2 regions of the Microbacterium amylolyticum genome follow, and region 2 is predicted to be linked to the other one. Evidence: predicted binding sites of a transcription regulator. Region 2 holds the regulator's gene; the other holds the start of a gene.
The links. The regulator HspR, encoded in region 2, represses chaperone genes until heat shock. The targets are predictions, from matches to a motif close to AAGTTGAGTCNNNNNGACTCAACTT.
Positions count from the first base shown of each region.

Region 1 (7,797 bases), 1.2 Mb from region 2:
GTGACGCTGCCCGAGGCCCGTGTGCTCACAGAGGCGATCGAGCGATTCGGTAACTTCCTCGCGTCGTATCGCCAGTAGGAGCGGAATCAGAGAACGGCCAGTGAGGTCGCGCGCCAACGCGCGTCGTATCCTTCGAGGCGAATGGCGATTGCGCGCGTGCGCGCGGGCATTTCGACGATCACCGTTGCTTCGACAACTCCGTCGGCCGGCTGCGACCGGTGAACGGAGGCGACGCGATACACGGGCTGTTTCGCCGGACGTCCCTCAGCACTGCGGGCGCGTGCCGCCAGTCCGGCGCGGGTGACAAGCGCGTGGTAGGGAGCGACGTCGAGCCAGCGCGCGAGCTGATCGACGTCTCGGGCGCCGGCGATGACCTCGAGAACCCCGCCGGCGAGCGTCGCAATGAGGGGCTCGGGGTCGGGGAGCTGATCGGAACGTGTTCGCGGAGCGCCGAGGATCTCCGGCGATACACGGCGAGGGCGGCGTCTACTCGAGGAAGGGAGCGGCATGGCAGAAGGTGGCATGACGGGCTTTCGGAGAGGGGACAGAACACCGATGTGCTCAGAGGGACAGCACGTGGATACCGGTTTGCCTACCTCAGCATGTCGCGCAACGTGCGCCCAAGATGCGTATATGCCTGTGGAAGGGTGGGCGACGACTGCGTCCCTGACGATACTGTCTGCGCATGAGCGAAGAACGGTGGGCCGCGCTATTCGAGGATCTCGAACATCAGCTGTCTGCCGGTATCGCCGAACACGACGCCGAAATGGCGAGAGAAAGTGAACGAACCCGCATCGCATCGGTTACTCTCCGCCATCGGCTACGCGCCGTGCCCGCGGGGTCCGAGGTGACATTCGACCTGCTCGACGGAGAGCCATTGCGTGGCCGTGTTGTTGCGACGGGCGTCGATTGGGTTGCTGTCGAATCCGCCGACGTCGGTGCGGTATCGCTGATTCCGCTCGTGTCGTTGGTCTCTGTGTCCACCTCGGAGGACGCGCGACAGGCGAGTTTTCTCGTCACCGAAACCGACCCCCTCGCAGAGCGGATGACCCTGGCGTTCGTGCTGAGGGGGATTGCCAGGCGCCGCATTCCGTGCGCCGTGATGTGGGTGGGTGGACGAGAGACATCAGGAACATTCATCGCCGTTGGCGCGGACGCCGCCGACCTCGTCGTTCACGATCTCGGAGAGGTGCCGACGGGGCGTTCGGCCGCGAACGTGCGGACGATCGTCATCTCGGCGATGCGCCGCATCCGGCTCCCACGCGGCGTCCGGTTGTGAGCGCGCTGTCCTAGGGAGTGTCGTGTGGGAGCGTCACGCGTGATCCCCAGAGTTCCGGAAGGCTGGCGACGTTCGACTCGTGCCACAGCGCATGCCGGCGACTGTTCTCGTTCTGCGCCTCGAGGTAGTCACGTACGCTGCCGCGTTCGATTCGCCAGGCGGCCGGAGCGCCGAGCCGCACACCCCGGAGTTCGCCATCGAGAACGAGGGTGACGACCTCCTCAGGAGACAGCGCAAGGAGCTCAGCCACCTCGGCTGGGGTAAAGAAAAGCGCGCCCTGGTCCGTGGACATGACCCCATTATGACGCTCCGACGCTGCGAAGGAGGGGTGGTATGAGTGCCTGTGGAAAACGCCGGTGCCGGTTTTGCGATTTCTGGCACGATCGGTGCGCATGAAGAGTATTTCCCGTTCTGGTCGGCGCCAGCGTTCGCCATTGCTTGATCTGCGGCTGGCGGTCGGAATCGCTCTTGTTGCGGCTTCTGTCGTTGGCGTGTGGTGGGTTGTGCAGAGCGCACGCGAGACCTTCCCCGTGTTGGCGGCAGCGTCGCCCATCGTTCCCGGCCAGGTGATCTCCGCGGGAGATGTCGTCGAAATCGAGGCGCAGCTGGGCCAGGCAGAGTCGCTGTATTTGCCTCCGGAAGCACTCATCGATGGCCTGGTCGCGACGCGTTCGATTGGGCAGGGTGAGCTCATCGCCACTGCGGCGACGGGCGACATCACGGCGTCCGATCTCACGAGCGTCGTTGTTCGGAGCGCTCTCGAAGTTCCCGCAGGCGTTTCGGCAGGAAGCACGGTCGAACTGTGGGCGGCGCGGCTCGAAGCGCCGGGGCAATACGAAGAGCCGCTCGTGATCGTCTCGGACGCCGTCGTTGCGAGTGTGCTCGCTGATGACGGCATGGTCTCCCGCGAGGGCACGCGACTGGAGCTGGTGATCGGGCGAGGTGATGTGTCCGTCGTGCTCGACCACGTCGCAGGAGGATCAGCGCTCTCGGCCGTCCCCGTTCACGCCGGAGGCACGTCGTGACAACGATCGTCGCCGCCGACGAACCACACGGATCCCGTATCGCCCGCGATCTCTCCGCCGAGGGAATCGACGTCGCAGGATTGCTGCGGCCGCACGACATGGTCCAGGCCGTAGCTGACGCCGCGAGTCGGACGCGGGAGATGCTGCGGGACGCCGAAACGATTGTTCTCCACACGACGCGAGCCGTTCTCGTTCCCGACGTTGTCGCGCTCTGCGACCGCAATGCGGTTCGGATCGTCCCCGTGGCCGCGCGCGCAGCCGAGAGCAGAGCGGCGGCGTCCTTCGGCCTGGACCGCGCACACGATATCGACGGCGACGCCGCGGAGATCGCGGCAGCGATCGTCACAGGGGGAGACCTGCCTCGCGATGTTTCGGATGGCGGGCAGCAGCGTGGTGCGATCACGGTTGTGTGGGGTCCGCATGGTGCGCCCGGGCGCACAACACTGGCGATGGCCATTGCCGCGTCTCGCGCGATGGGAGGCGTTCGCACGGCGATCGTCGACGCCGACACACACGCTCCGGCAGTAGCCCAACGGCTCGGACTGGCGGACGATGCGCCGGGTTTTCCCGCGGCGTGCCGCCAGACCGACTACGGCGTCCTGGACGGGCCCGAACTGACCAGACTCAGCGTGCCCGTGGAAATTGGCCGCCAGCCGCTGGAAGTGCTCACCGGGATCAACCGGCCATCACGATGGCCGGAGCTCTCCGCTCGGCGGGTGCATGCGGCGCTAGACACGGCCCGCTCCTGGTGCGACGATGTGATCGTCGATGTCGCAGCTCCGCTGGAGTCGAGCGAGGAGGTTCTGAGCGACGCCGATGCTCCGAGCCGGAACGCCGCGACGCTCGCCGCGCTCGCGGCCGCTGATCGCGTCGTGGCGGTCGCCTCGGCCGATGCGGTGGGCTTGGCGCGATTCGTTCGCGGCGTGACGCAGATTCAGGAGATCGCACCGACAGCCACCATCATTCCCGTCGTCAATCACCTTCGTCGTGGCGCGCTGGGCGTTGACGGGAAGTCGCAAGCGCGCCGGCTTCTCGGAAGGTTTGCGGCGCTTGACCAGATCGCGTTTCTTCCGCACGATATGCGAACCGCAGATCGGGCGTTGCTCGATGCTCGACCCGTGCTGTCACCGCGACGCGGCTCGCCCCTTGCGCAGGGGATACGCGGACTCGCCGCTACGCTGTGAAGGGTGTCGACCCTCAGTGATCTGCTTACTGCCCAGAACCGTCTCGGAGAGACGGACATCGAATGGCTGCACCGTGTGCACGGCGACGGGCAACTGCTCGCCGACCTCGCGTCGGCGGACATCGTCATCTGGGGTCAGACAGAAGACGACTCCTTCCGGGCCGTCGGTCATGTTCGCCCGAGCGGTGCGTCCACCCTGTTTTATCGCGATATCGTCGGCGAGAAAGTGCGACCGCAGTGGCAGCGTCAGGTGACGGACGCCTTCGATTCGGGCGTCATCGTCGATTCGACGAGTCCCGAGTGGTTCGAGGAGACGCCCACCCGCGTTAAGGCCGTTCCGATCGTGCGCCGCGACGAGGGCGGCACCGCCGTTATCGGTGTTCTGACGCGTCACACCAACCTGGGCGAAGTGCGCGCACCGTCGCGTCAGCAGCACACGTTCGACGAATGCGCCGATGCAATCTTTGGCATGATCGCCACGGGCGATTACCCCGACGTGACCGCCCCCATGGGCCCGCGGCGCGGAACACCTCGCGCGGCGGACGGTTTGATTCGTCTCGACGTCGACGGTGTTGTGACATTCGCCAGCCCGAATGGGCTGAGCGCCTTCAACCGCATTGGGTTCGTCGACGAGCTCGAGGGGGAGACCCTCTCGGACGTGGCGCGCAAGGTACTTCCGGCCGCGCTCGATGCATCCGCTGATGAGGCGTCGCTTCCCGTTTTGTTGTCGGGGCGTTCACCATGGCGCAGCGATGTTCAGGCTCGGGGCGTGACGGTTTCGCTGCGCGTTATTCCGTTGCGCGATCATGGCCAGCGCCTGGGAGCGATCGTGCTCTGTCGCGATGTCAGCGAACTTCGTAGTCAGGAGCAGGAGATCCTGACGAAGGACGCGACCATCCGTGAGATTCATCACCGCGTCAAGAACAACCTGCAGACGGTCGCGTCGCTGTTGCGAATTCAGTCGCGCCGAACCTCGAGCGAAGAAGCTCGCGAATCGCTGCTGCAAGCCATGCAGCGCGTCGCGGCGATCGCTGTTGTCCACGACACCCTGTCCGAAGGTCTCGCGCAAAACGTCGACTTCGACGAGGTCTTCGCGCGCGTTCTGCGCCTCGTCGCCGAAGTTGCCGCCGCTCAGAACACCGTGGCCAAGACGCGAACAACGGGTGCCTTTGGAACTCTTCCGAGCGAGTACGCGACGCCTCTCGCTCTCGCGCTCACCGAGGTGGTCACCAACGCTGTTGAGCATGGTCTGGCCGGACGGGAGGGCGAGGTGGAGATCATCGCCGAGCGTTCCGAAGAACGGTTGAGCGTGCGTGTTCGCGACACGGGGGCTGGTCTTCCCGAGGGACGCGTCGGACGGGGTCTGGGTACACAGATCGTTCGGACGCTGATTCAGGGCGAGCTCAGCGGAACGATCGAGTGGAGCACGACGAGCGGAACGGGAACGGCGTTTGACGGCGGAACCGGCGTCGACATCAACGTTCCGATGCGCTGGATCAAATAGCAGCGTCTCAGCGGGCGCGGGAGTGTGCCGCAAAAACAGAAAATGTGTGCCCCGGTCGCGAGCGACCGGGGCACACGTCACGGCGTTGTCGCAGGAGACGATTCTCGCGCGACAGCCGGCTGCTTAGCTTGCGCGACGGGCGCGGGCAGCGCGACGCTTGAGAGCGCGGCGCTCGTCTTCGCTGAGCCCTCCCCAGACGCCCGAGTCCTGACCGGTCTCGAGGGCATACTGCAGGCAGACCTCCGTGACGGTGCAGCGAGCGCACACCGACTTTGCCTTTTCGATCTGGTCGACGGCCGGCCCAGTGTTGCCGACCGGGAAGAACAACTCGGGGTCAACCGTGAGGCAAGCAGACTTGTCGCGCCAATCCATGCGGGGGTGCTCCTAGCGAGGTGGGGTTGTGTGGGGGTGAATTTCAGCGCGAGTCTGCGGGTCGACTACGCTGGATGTGAGTCAGGATCTCTCTTCCTGGGCCCCACCACGCTGTGGGAAACACACCGTTAACAATTGTCATACAGGTGATGCCGTCAGGCAAGGGTTTTTTCAGATCCGTGCAGTTTCGGACGGAACATACAAGGTTCCCTCGCCTGGCTCAGCCGCGAAGGGATTCATGTCTTCCTCCTCCGGTTCGCGCTCCGCTTCGACGATCGCGGCGTCCGCTCTTCTGATTGTGGAGGGCATCGGCATTGCGGTTCTCGCGGCCTGGCAGGTCGTTGAACTGTTCCGCGGCGAGGTGATGTCGCTCGCCAGCTCGATTGCGCTGATCGTGATGACCCTCGCAGCAGCGGCCGGTGTGTGCGCCTTCGGTGTCGGCGTGGCCGCGGGGCACTCGTGGGGGCGGTCGGGGGGAATTGTCGTGCAAGCGATGATCTTCGCGATTGCCATTGGTGCGATTACGGGCGAGTTCGCGAACCTGAATGCGGGGATGGTTCTCGGGATTCCGGCCGTGGTGACGTTCGTTTTGCTTTTGGCCGCTGCCCGTGCTGCTCGGCCGCCGGCTCCGGAAAAGCTCTGACTTGAGTTCACCTCCTGTCTGCCCGCACCCGCGAGGGTGCGGGTTTTTTAGTGTTCCGGGAATACTCGATGCGGTGTGGCGTTGGACTTGACAAGGCAGGGCTCAAGTTTGAAACTTGAGTCTGCTCACATCAACTTCGCCATGGAGGAGACATGACAAACACGAACATCCCGCAGGACGCCGACTCCTTCGACGAGTTCCTCGCGCGCTACTTGCAGGGAGATCGTGCGCGCCAGGGGCGGGCGATCGATATCCGGAAGCTGATGAGCTCGCGCACCTACCAGGTGATCCAGCGCGCGGGTGGGTTCGCCCTGAAACGCGGCCAGAGCGAACTCGACGCGTTGCACCTGCTCAGCGTGTTGACGAACGACGCCACAGTGCGCAGCGCGCTGGAGGGGATCGGGGTCGAACCCGATGCCCTGGCCGAACAGGCACAGGCGTCCTTGCCGCAGGCTTCTGGGCCGTCGGGAGCAGAACACGCGCAGATGACCGCGTCCGTGCAGCGCGCACTGTTCCACGCGCTCCAGGTCGCGCGCTCATCCGGGTCGACCTACATCGATCCCGAGCACCTCTTCTTCGCTCTTGTTCTCGCGCAGGACAGCCCATCGGGGCGCATTCTCGCGGCGCACGGAGTGACCGCTGATGCTCTCCTGCACGGCGCACGCGAGCAACAGGCTGCGACGGCGAACGGGGAGCAGGAGGAATCTCCGTCGATGCTGGACACCTACGGCCGTGACTTGACGCAGCGCGCGCGTGATGGCCTGATCGACCCCGTCATCGGACGCGCAGACGAGGTGGAGAGCACGATCGAGATTCTCGCGCGCCGCACCAAGAACAACCCGGTTCTTGTTGGCGAGGCCGGCGTGGGCAAAACAGCGATCGCCGAGGGCCTTGCCAGCGCCATCGTCGCAGGTGAGGTGCCACAACAACTGCACGGGAAGAGGGTGATCAGCCTTGACATGGCCAGCATGCTCTCCGGAGCGCGCTATCGCGGCGATTTCGAAGAACGCCTGACCACCGTCCTCGAGGAGGTTTCGGCGTCGGCTGGCGAGGTCATCCTGTTTATCGACGAGTTGCACACGATCGTAGGCGCCGGAGGCGGAGGAGACAGCGGATCGCTTGATGCCGGAAACATCTTGAAGCCTCGTCTCGCGCGCGGTGATCTGCGCCTGATCGGTGCCACAACGCTGAGCGAGTTCCGTCGGATCGAAAAAGACGCGGCCCTGGCACGGCGGTTTCAGCCCGTGCGCGTTGACGAGCCAAGCCCAGCAGACGCCATCGCCATTCTGCAGGGCCTGCGCGGCGCCTATGAAGAGCACCACAATGTTACCTATACAGATGAGGCGCTTCAGGCCGCCGTTGTGTTCAGTGACCGATACGTGCCGGAGCGCGTTCTTCCCGACAAGGCGATCGATCTGATCGACCAGGCGGGAGCGCGCGTGCGCCTTGGTCGCGGTGCTGACGTGGACGTCGACGCGCTTCGTGAGCAGCTGGCGATGCGAGAGGCCGAGAAAAACCTCGCCGTGTCCTCCGAACGGTACGAAGAGGCGTCGCGCCTTCGCGATGAGATAGCCGACCTGCAGAAGCGACTGAGCGAGGCTGCGCACACGAACACGGAGACCACTGTCGTCGTCGGCGAGGCGGAGATTGCCGAGGTCATTAGCCGCGCGACCGGAATCCCGGCGAACCGCGTGACGGAGACGGAACGTGAGCGACTTGCCGGCCTCGAGTCCGAGCTCCACGAGCGCGTTGTCGGCCAAAGTGATGCGGTCACGGCGGTCGCACGCGCTG
Region 1 is NZ_CP049253.1:863,524-871,320, reverse strand. It holds gene G6N81_RS04280 (pyridoxal phosphate-dependent aminotransferase) at 1-78, shown strand, start outside; gene G6N81_RS04275 (Rv3235 family protein) at 87-509, opposite strand; gene G6N81_RS04270 (hypothetical protein) at 686-1,279, shown strand; gene G6N81_RS04265 (helix-turn-helix domain-containing protein) at 1,290-1,571, opposite strand; gene G6N81_RS04260 (SAF domain-containing protein) at 1,672-2,304, shown strand; gene G6N81_RS04255 (CpaE/TadZ family protein) at 2,301-3,488, shown strand; gene G6N81_RS04250 (sensor histidine kinase) at 3,492-4,991, shown strand; gene G6N81_RS04245 (WhiB family transcriptional regulator) at 5,115-5,363, opposite strand; gene G6N81_RS04240 (histidine kinase) at 5,602-6,006, shown strand; gene G6N81_RS04235 (ATP-dependent Clp protease ATP-binding subunit) at 6,159-7,797, shown strand, end outside.
Region 1: a site for HspR is predicted at 6,119-6,143, ahead of G6N81_RS04235 (ATP-dependent Clp protease ATP-binding subunit). Genes of this name have one in related genera too.

Region 2 (7,797 bases):
CGTGAAGCTCTCCGAGATCGCGCACGTCGTTCTCGTCGGCGGTTCCACGCGTATGCCGGCTGTGAGCGAGTTCGTTCAGAAGCAGACCGGCAAGGAGCCCAACAAGGGCGTGAACCCGGACGAGGTCGTCGCCGTTGGCGCCGCCCTGCAGGCCGGTGTCCTCAAGGGCGAGCGCAAGGACGTTCTCCTCATCGATGTCACGCCCCTTTCTCTCGGAATCGAGACCAAGGGCGGCATCATGACGAAGCTCATCGAGCGCAACACCGCCATCCCCACCAAGCGCAGCGAGACCTTCACCACGGCCGAGGACAACCAGCCCTCCGTCGCCATTCAGGTCTTCCAGGGCGAGCGTGAGTTCACCCGCGACAACAAGCCGCTCGGCACCTTCGAGCTCACGGGCATCGCTCCCGCGCCCCGCGGCCTGCCGCAGGTCGAGGTCACCTTCGACATCGACGCCAACGGCATCGTGCACGTGTCTGCAAAGGACAAGGGCACGGGCAAGGAGCAGTCGATGACGATCACGGGCGGTTCGTCGCTCGACAAGGACGACATCGATCGCATGGTGCGCGAGGCCGAAGAGCACGCGGCAGAAGACAAGAAGCGCCGCGAGGCAGCCGACACCCGCAACCAGGCCGAGACGCTTGCGTACTCCGTCGACAAGCTGATCACCGAGAACGATGAGAAGCTGCCGGCCGAGGTCAAGGAAGCCGTCAAGGCAGACGTTGACGCGCTCAAGACGGCTCTCGCCGGTGACGACGACGACGCGGTCAAGGCCGCTGTCGACACCCTCAACGAGAGCCAGACCAAGCTGGGCGAGGCGCTGTACGCGCAGGCTCAGCAGGAGGCTCCCGCCGAGGACGCCCCCGCTGGCGACACGGAGAGCGATGAAGACGTCGTCGACGCCGAGGTCGTCGAAGACGAGGACGAGAAGAAGTAATGCCGGACACGGACCCGAACGAGCCACAGGGCGAAGACGAGGTCCAGCCGGACGCCACCGCGGGGGCGGAAGACGCCCCCGCGGAGGCCACACCGGCTGGCGAGGACAGCGACGGCCTCACGGTCGACGACATCCTCGACGCCGAGCAGACGGAAGAAGCCGTCGAACACGACAAGAGCGACTACGAAACGCAGCTGCTGCAGGACCTCAAGCGCCTGCAGGCCGAGTATGCGAACTACCGTCGCCGCACACAGGAGCAGCGCCAGGTAGAAATCGAGCGGGCAAAGGGTGAGGTCGCCAAGGGCATGCTTCCCGTGCTCGATGACCTCGCGCGCGCTCAGCAGCACGGCGATCTGGAGGAAGGTTCTCCCTTCGCCCTCGTCGCGGAGAAAATGCGCGGACTCGCCGAGCGCACGGGCCTCGTTGCCTATGGCGAGGCGGGCGATGTTTTCGATCCGCAGCAGCACGAAGCCGTTGTTCAGCTGCCGACACCAGGCGCGGTGGAATCCACCGTGCTCGAGGTTGTCGAGGTGGGCTACCGCCTCGGCGACGTCGAACTGCGACCGGCAAAGGTCGTTGTCTCCGCCCCCGCGGAGTAACTCATCCGTGACGGGGCGGTCGTTCTGACCGCCCCGTCCCGTTTTTAAGAAGAGGGACCCGATGGCCAATCAGGACTGGTTCGACAAGGACTTTTACCAGATACTCGGCGTCGCCCAGAACGCGTCGGACGCAGAGCTGAAGAAGGTTTACCGAAAGCTCGCGCGGAAGTACCACCCCGACTCCAACCAGGGTGACGCCGCTGCTGAGGCGCGCTTCAAAGACATCAGCGAGGCATACTCGGTGCTCAGTGACCCCGAGCAGCGTCGTGAATACGACGAGATCCGCGCCATGGGTTCCGGCGCGCGCTTTTCCGCCGGTGGTGCGGGCGGGGGCGGCTTCGAAGATGTCTTCAGCCGCTTTCAGCAGCGCGGTCACGCTCCGGACTTCGACGACATCTTCTCGATGTTCAACGGCGCAACGGGCGGCGGAGGCCGCCGCGCCGGCTTCGGCGGGCCGGGCTTCGGCGGACCGCAGAAGGGCCAGGACGTTCGCGCGCGCACAACGATCGACTTCCTCACGGCGGCCAACGGCGACACCATCACGCTCAAGGGCGAAGACGGGAAGCCCTTTAAGGTCAAGGTGCCCGCCGGTGTCGCAGACGGCCAGAAGATTCGTCTGCGGGGCCGCGGCCGCCCCTCGCCCAACGGCGGAGAGCCCGGCGATGTCGTCGTCGAGGTTGCCGTGCGGCCGCACCGCGTTTTCTCGCGCGACGGCCTGAACCTGCGCGTCACCGTTCCCGTCACGTTCACCGAGGCCGTGCTCGGCGCCACGATCGAGGTGCCAACGCTGGACGGAACGCGCGTCAAGTTGCGCGTTGCCCCGGGAACGCCATCTGGCCGCGTTCTGCGCGTGAAGGGACGCGGCATCGAAACCACAAAGGGCAAGGGCGACCTCCTCGCCGAGGTGCACGTGGCCGTTCCCGACCACGTGACGGACGCCCAGCGTGAGGCGCTCGAACGCTACGCCGCGGTGGAACCGAACGAGGATCCGCGGGCCAGCCTGTTCTGAACGCGTTGACCGCGTGAGCGCCCGAATGCCGTGACGAATGGGAGGTGATCCTAATGCAGCTACCCGAGGGGGTATCCCCGACCGACCCGATCTTCCCGATCGCGGCGGCGAGTGAGCTGGCCGGAATGCACCCGCAGACCCTGCGGCAGTACGACCGCATCGGGCTCGTCGTCCCCGGCCGCACGCGCGGGGGGTCACGGCGATACTCGGCGTACAACATCGTGCAATTGCAGGAGGTCGCGAAGCTCTCCGCCGAGGGCGTCCCCCTCGCGGTGATCCAGCGAATGATCGACCTCGAAAACGAGGTGCAGCATTTGCGCGACAGGGTGCGTGATCTGACCCAGGAACTCCGGGAAGAGCGCGAGACGCGTCCAGGAGCGCGGGTGTTCGCGACCAATGCGACCGGCGGTGTTGTCACGCTCACGGGAACAACACGCATTCGGCGTCAGACCGACGTCGTGCTCTGGCGCCCGCCCCGCGGCTGACGTTCTGCCGCGGCGTTCGGGGGCGACGACGAGACCTGTGTGACCGCTGACGTTTGCTCTCGAATCGAGCTCGACATCGACGCGAGTTGGTGTTTATGGCGGGGGAAAGGGCAGGATGGCGCCATGGCACCCTCCATCTGGCGTGAGCTCGGAGAAAAAACCGATGTGTGGCCCGGACGAAACTGGCCACTCGGATCCTCGTGGACCCCGGAGTCGACGAACTTCGCGGTGTACGCGCCTGACGCCACCGGGATGTGGCTGTGCTTCTTCGATGAGGACGGCGCGGAGACACGCTATCCGCTGACCGAACACAGCCTCGGCGTGTGGCACGGAGCTGTTCCCGATATTCAACCGGGAACACTGTACGGCTACCGCGCGGCGGGACCGTGGGACCCCGGGCAGGGCCTGCGGTTCAACTTCGAGAAGCTGATGCTCGACCCCTACGCCCTCGCCACGTCGGGGACCATCACACCTGATCAGCCTCTGCACGCCTACGTCTGGGGAGATCCCGGCACGCAGGACCTGCAGGATTCCGCTCCGTACCAGGCGCGCAGCGTTGTCATCGATCCGTCCTACGACTGGGGTGACGATCAACATCCGCGACGCGCGTGGCGCGATACGGTCATCTACGAACTGCACGTGAAGGGCTTTACGAAGCTGCACGATCGCGTTCCGGAGGAACACCGCGGAACCTATTCGGGACTCGCGCACCCCCACGTTCTGCACTACCTCCAGGACCTGGGCGTGACGGCGGTCGAGCTTCTCCCCGTCCATCAGTTCTTCACGGAGCCGGCCATTGCCGAGCGCGGCCTCGTGAACTATTGGGGGTACAACACAGCGGGATTTTTCTCGCCGCACAACGCGTACTCCTCGCGCGGCGATACCGGCGGACAGGTAACCGAGTTCAAGGACATGGTCCGCGCGTTCCATTCGGCGGGGATCGAGGTGATCCTCGACGTGGTCTATAACCACACGGCGGAGGGCGGCGCCCTCGGCCCGTCAATCTCGTTCCGTGGTCTCGATGATCGCGGCTGGTACAAACGCGTTCCCACCGATGGCGGCTTCGACGACACGTACTGGGATGTCACAGGCTGCGGGAACACCGTCAACGCCTCCGAGCCGATGACGCTGCGACTGATTCTGGACTCGCTGCGCTACTGGGTGACCGAGATGCACGTTGACGGGTTTCGCTTCGACCTCACGAGCGCGCTGACGAGAACGGGCCACGACGTGGACATGGCGTGCGCGTTCTTGACCGCGGTCGATCAGGATCCTGTTCTTCGGCACGTGAAGCTCATCGCCGAGCCGTGGGATCTGTCGATGGATGGCTATCTCGTTGGCCAGATGCCGGCACCGTGGACGGAGTGGAACGACAAGTATCGCGGAACGATCCGCGACTTCTGGCGTGGGCACGGCGATATTCGCACGGTCGCGACGCGGCTCGCCGGTTCGTCGGACCTGTACCGCTACGACGGGCGCTGGTCGTTCGCCGGCGTGAACTTCATCACGGCCCACGACGGGTTTACCGTGCGCGATCTCGTGAGTTATGAGACCAAACACAACGAGGCCAACCTCGAAGGCAATCGCGACGGAACGAATGACAACCGCTCCGCGAACTACGGCGTCGAAGGTGAAACTGACGACGAAGAGATCATCGCCGTCCGCCGGCGTCAGGCGGCCAACCTCATGGCGACACTGGCGTTGTCGAACGGTGTTCCGATGATCACCGCCGGTGATGAGCGGGGCCGCACCCAGGGGGGCAACAACAACGCCTACTGCCAGGACAATGAGATCAGCTGGGTCGACTGGACCGGTGACGATGCCTGGCTGGACGTGTACGACAACACGCGTCGCGCCCTGCAGCTGCGGCGCGACCATCCCGCACTCCGGCAGCGCCACTGGTTCGACGGATCTCCGACAGTCAAGGGGGGACCAGACGACCTCGTGTGGCTGCATCCCGACGGACGGCGGATGACGGAGGCCGACTGGGCGGATGCGGGGCAGCGCACGTTCGGCATCTTCCTCTCGGGCGGGCCGCTTCGCGCCCCGGGGCCGCGAGGCGATCAGGTGATCGACAACTCCTTCGTCATGTGGTTCAACGCGGCCGATGCCGAGGTCACCGTGTCCTCGCCGGTGGAGGAGTTCATCTCGCGCGCCGAGGTGGTGCTGTCAACGGACGACGACATCGCTCTTGGCGACTGCGTCTCTGTCGGGGCAGAAACGACCCTCGGCCCGCGCACCGTCGTTGTGCTGCGTTCCCTCGAGTAGACCGGGACTTCTACCCGTGCGGCCACGCGGCCAGCGCCGCGCCGATGCTGCGGGCGGTGGCCGCGGGCACCTGCTCGACGAGCTCGAACGATGGCTCCGGGCGGCCCTTTGCCGCGCCGGGCCACGACCTGACCAGCTCGCCGCGATCGAAGGCAGCGCGTACATCGGCGATCGACGTTCCCGGTCGCGAGCGGAGGGCGATGGCCCGCAGAACGGCGGGAAGGTCCTGTCCCTGCAGGGCAACGGACCGGTCGACAACCTGCGCCGGCGTCAGGTCTGAGCCGCCGAGCAGGTGATTCGACCAGCGCGCCCGGAGCGCTTCGGTGGTGGAGAGCGTTCGCATGCCGCCAGAGTACGGCGCGCGGGGCGCGTGGGGGAGGGAAGACAGCGTTCATATTCGCGCCGCTGAATATATCTCTCTGTGAACGAGATGTTAACGAGATCTGATCTCCCTTCCTGCGGGGTGATCACAGTGACTACGTTGGGGTCATGGTTGGTCGAATCCCGGTCGTTGATGTACATCCTCTCGTTCACGACGGGGCGCGCCCTGCAAAGGCGACCGAGGGTGAGGCCCAGCCCATTCGCGCGACAATATTCCGCGAAGGGCACGATCTGCTCGGCGCCGAGGTTGTCCTGATCGGCCCGGATGGGCGGCGGCATCAACCCGCGCGCATGGAAGAGATCACACCGGGACTTGATCGATACGAGGCGTGGGTCACGCCCGATTCCCCCGGGGAATGGTCGTTCGAAATCCACGCTTTCGGGGACCCCCTGATGACGTGGCGCCACGCGGCAGAGATCAAGATTCGCGCCGGAATCGATGTTGATCTGATGTTCGCTGAGGGGCAGCTGCTGCTCACCCGCCTCAAAAAAACTCACCGTCCTCGCACAGTGCGTCACACCGGACCCCTTAAGGCGGCGCTGGCCGCGGTGACAGACACCACACGCACGCCGGAAGATCGCCTCGAGACGCTCCTGAGCGACGAGGTGCTGATGCTGTTCCGCGAGCGCCCGCTGCGGGACCCGCTCACGGTGGCCGGGCCGTTTCCGCTGTTCGCCGACCGGCGCCGCGCCCTCGTCGGCAGCTGGTACGAGTTCTTCCCCCGCAGCGAGGGGGCAACGGTCGACCCCGAAACGGGCGCCGTCACGAGCGGGAGTTTCCGCACGGCGATCGCGAGCCTGGACCGAGTTGCTCAGATGGGCTTCGATGTTCTGTATCTGCCGCCCATTCACCCGATCGGCGAGATCAACCGAAAGGGTCGAAACAACACCCTCGATCCGGGGCCCGACGATGTGGGGGTGCCGTGGGCAATCGGCTCGCGTTTCGGCGGCCACGATGCGATCCACCCGGACCTGGGGAACGAAGACGACTTCGCGGCGTTCGTGAAGGCGGCGAAGGATCGCGGCATCGAGGTGGCGCTGGACTTCGCCCTGCAGGCGGCTCCCGATCACCCGTGGGTAACAGAACACCCGGAGTTCTTCACGACGCGCGCCGACGGGTCCATTGCCTACGCCGAGAACCCCCCGAAGAAGTACCAGGACATCTACCCGATCAACTTCGACAACGATCCGGCCGGAATCGATGCGGAGGCCGAGCGAATCCTGCGGCACTGGATGGACCGCGGGGTGCGGATCTTCCGCGTCGACAACCCGCACACGAAGGCGCTCGACTTCTGGGAACGAGTTCTTGACCGCATCCGTGCAACCGACCCCGATGTGCTGTTCCTCAGCGAGGCGTTTACGCGCCCGGCGCGCATGCACGGTCTCGGCGCCGTCGGTTTCCACCAGTCGTATACGTACTTCACGTGGCGGACGAAGAAGGAACAGATCGAGCAGTATCTGCGTGAGGTGTCGAACGAGTCCGATCACCTCATGCGTCCGGCTTTTTGGCCGAACACCCCCGACATCCTGCACGAGTTCCTGCAGTACGGTGGCCCCGCCGCTTTCCGGTTACGGGCGGTCCTGGCGGCAACGGGCTCTCCGACATGGGGCATGTACGCCGGCTATGAGCTGTGCGAACACGTGGCCGTGCGTCCGGGATCCGAAGAATATCTCGACAGCGAGAAGTACCAGATTCGCGTCCGTGACTGGGACGGGCTGTTTGACGAGGGCCGAACGATTGCCCCCTTCATCGCGCGCCTGAACGAGGTGCGTCGCGAGGTTCCCGCGCTGCAGACCCTCCGCGGTCTGCGTGTGCACTGGTCGGACGACGATCACATCCTCGTGTTCTCCAAGGGGCATGGCGAGGACGCGGTGATCGTCGTCATCAACCTCGATCCGCACGGGGCGCGGGCGACAACGGTTCATATCGATTGGAAGGCCATTGGCCTGCCATCGACCTTCGCCGTTCATGAACACCTTTCGGGCGCCGATTGGACATGGGGCGAACACAACTGGGTGCGGCTTGATCCCGCAGAGAACGTCGCGCACATACTGACGGTGAAGGGAACCGAATGACATCAGAGGCCTCGCCACTTACCTCGGCGATTCCGGTTATCT
Region 2 is NZ_CP049253.1:2,021,020-2,028,816, forward strand. It holds gene dnaK (molecular chaperone DnaK) at 1-937, shown strand, start outside; gene G6N81_RS09815 (nucleotide exchange factor GrpE) at 937-1,536, shown strand; gene G6N81_RS09820 (DnaJ C-terminal domain-containing protein) at 1,598-2,545, shown strand; gene G6N81_RS09825 (heat shock protein transcriptional repressor HspR) at 2,599-3,030, shown strand; gene glgX (glycogen debranching protein GlgX) at 3,154-5,298, shown strand; gene G6N81_RS09835 (hypothetical protein) at 5,309-5,641, opposite strand; gene G6N81_RS09840 (maltotransferase domain-containing protein) at 5,788-7,755, shown strand; gene treS (maltose alpha-D-glucosyltransferase) at 7,752-7,797, shown strand, end outside.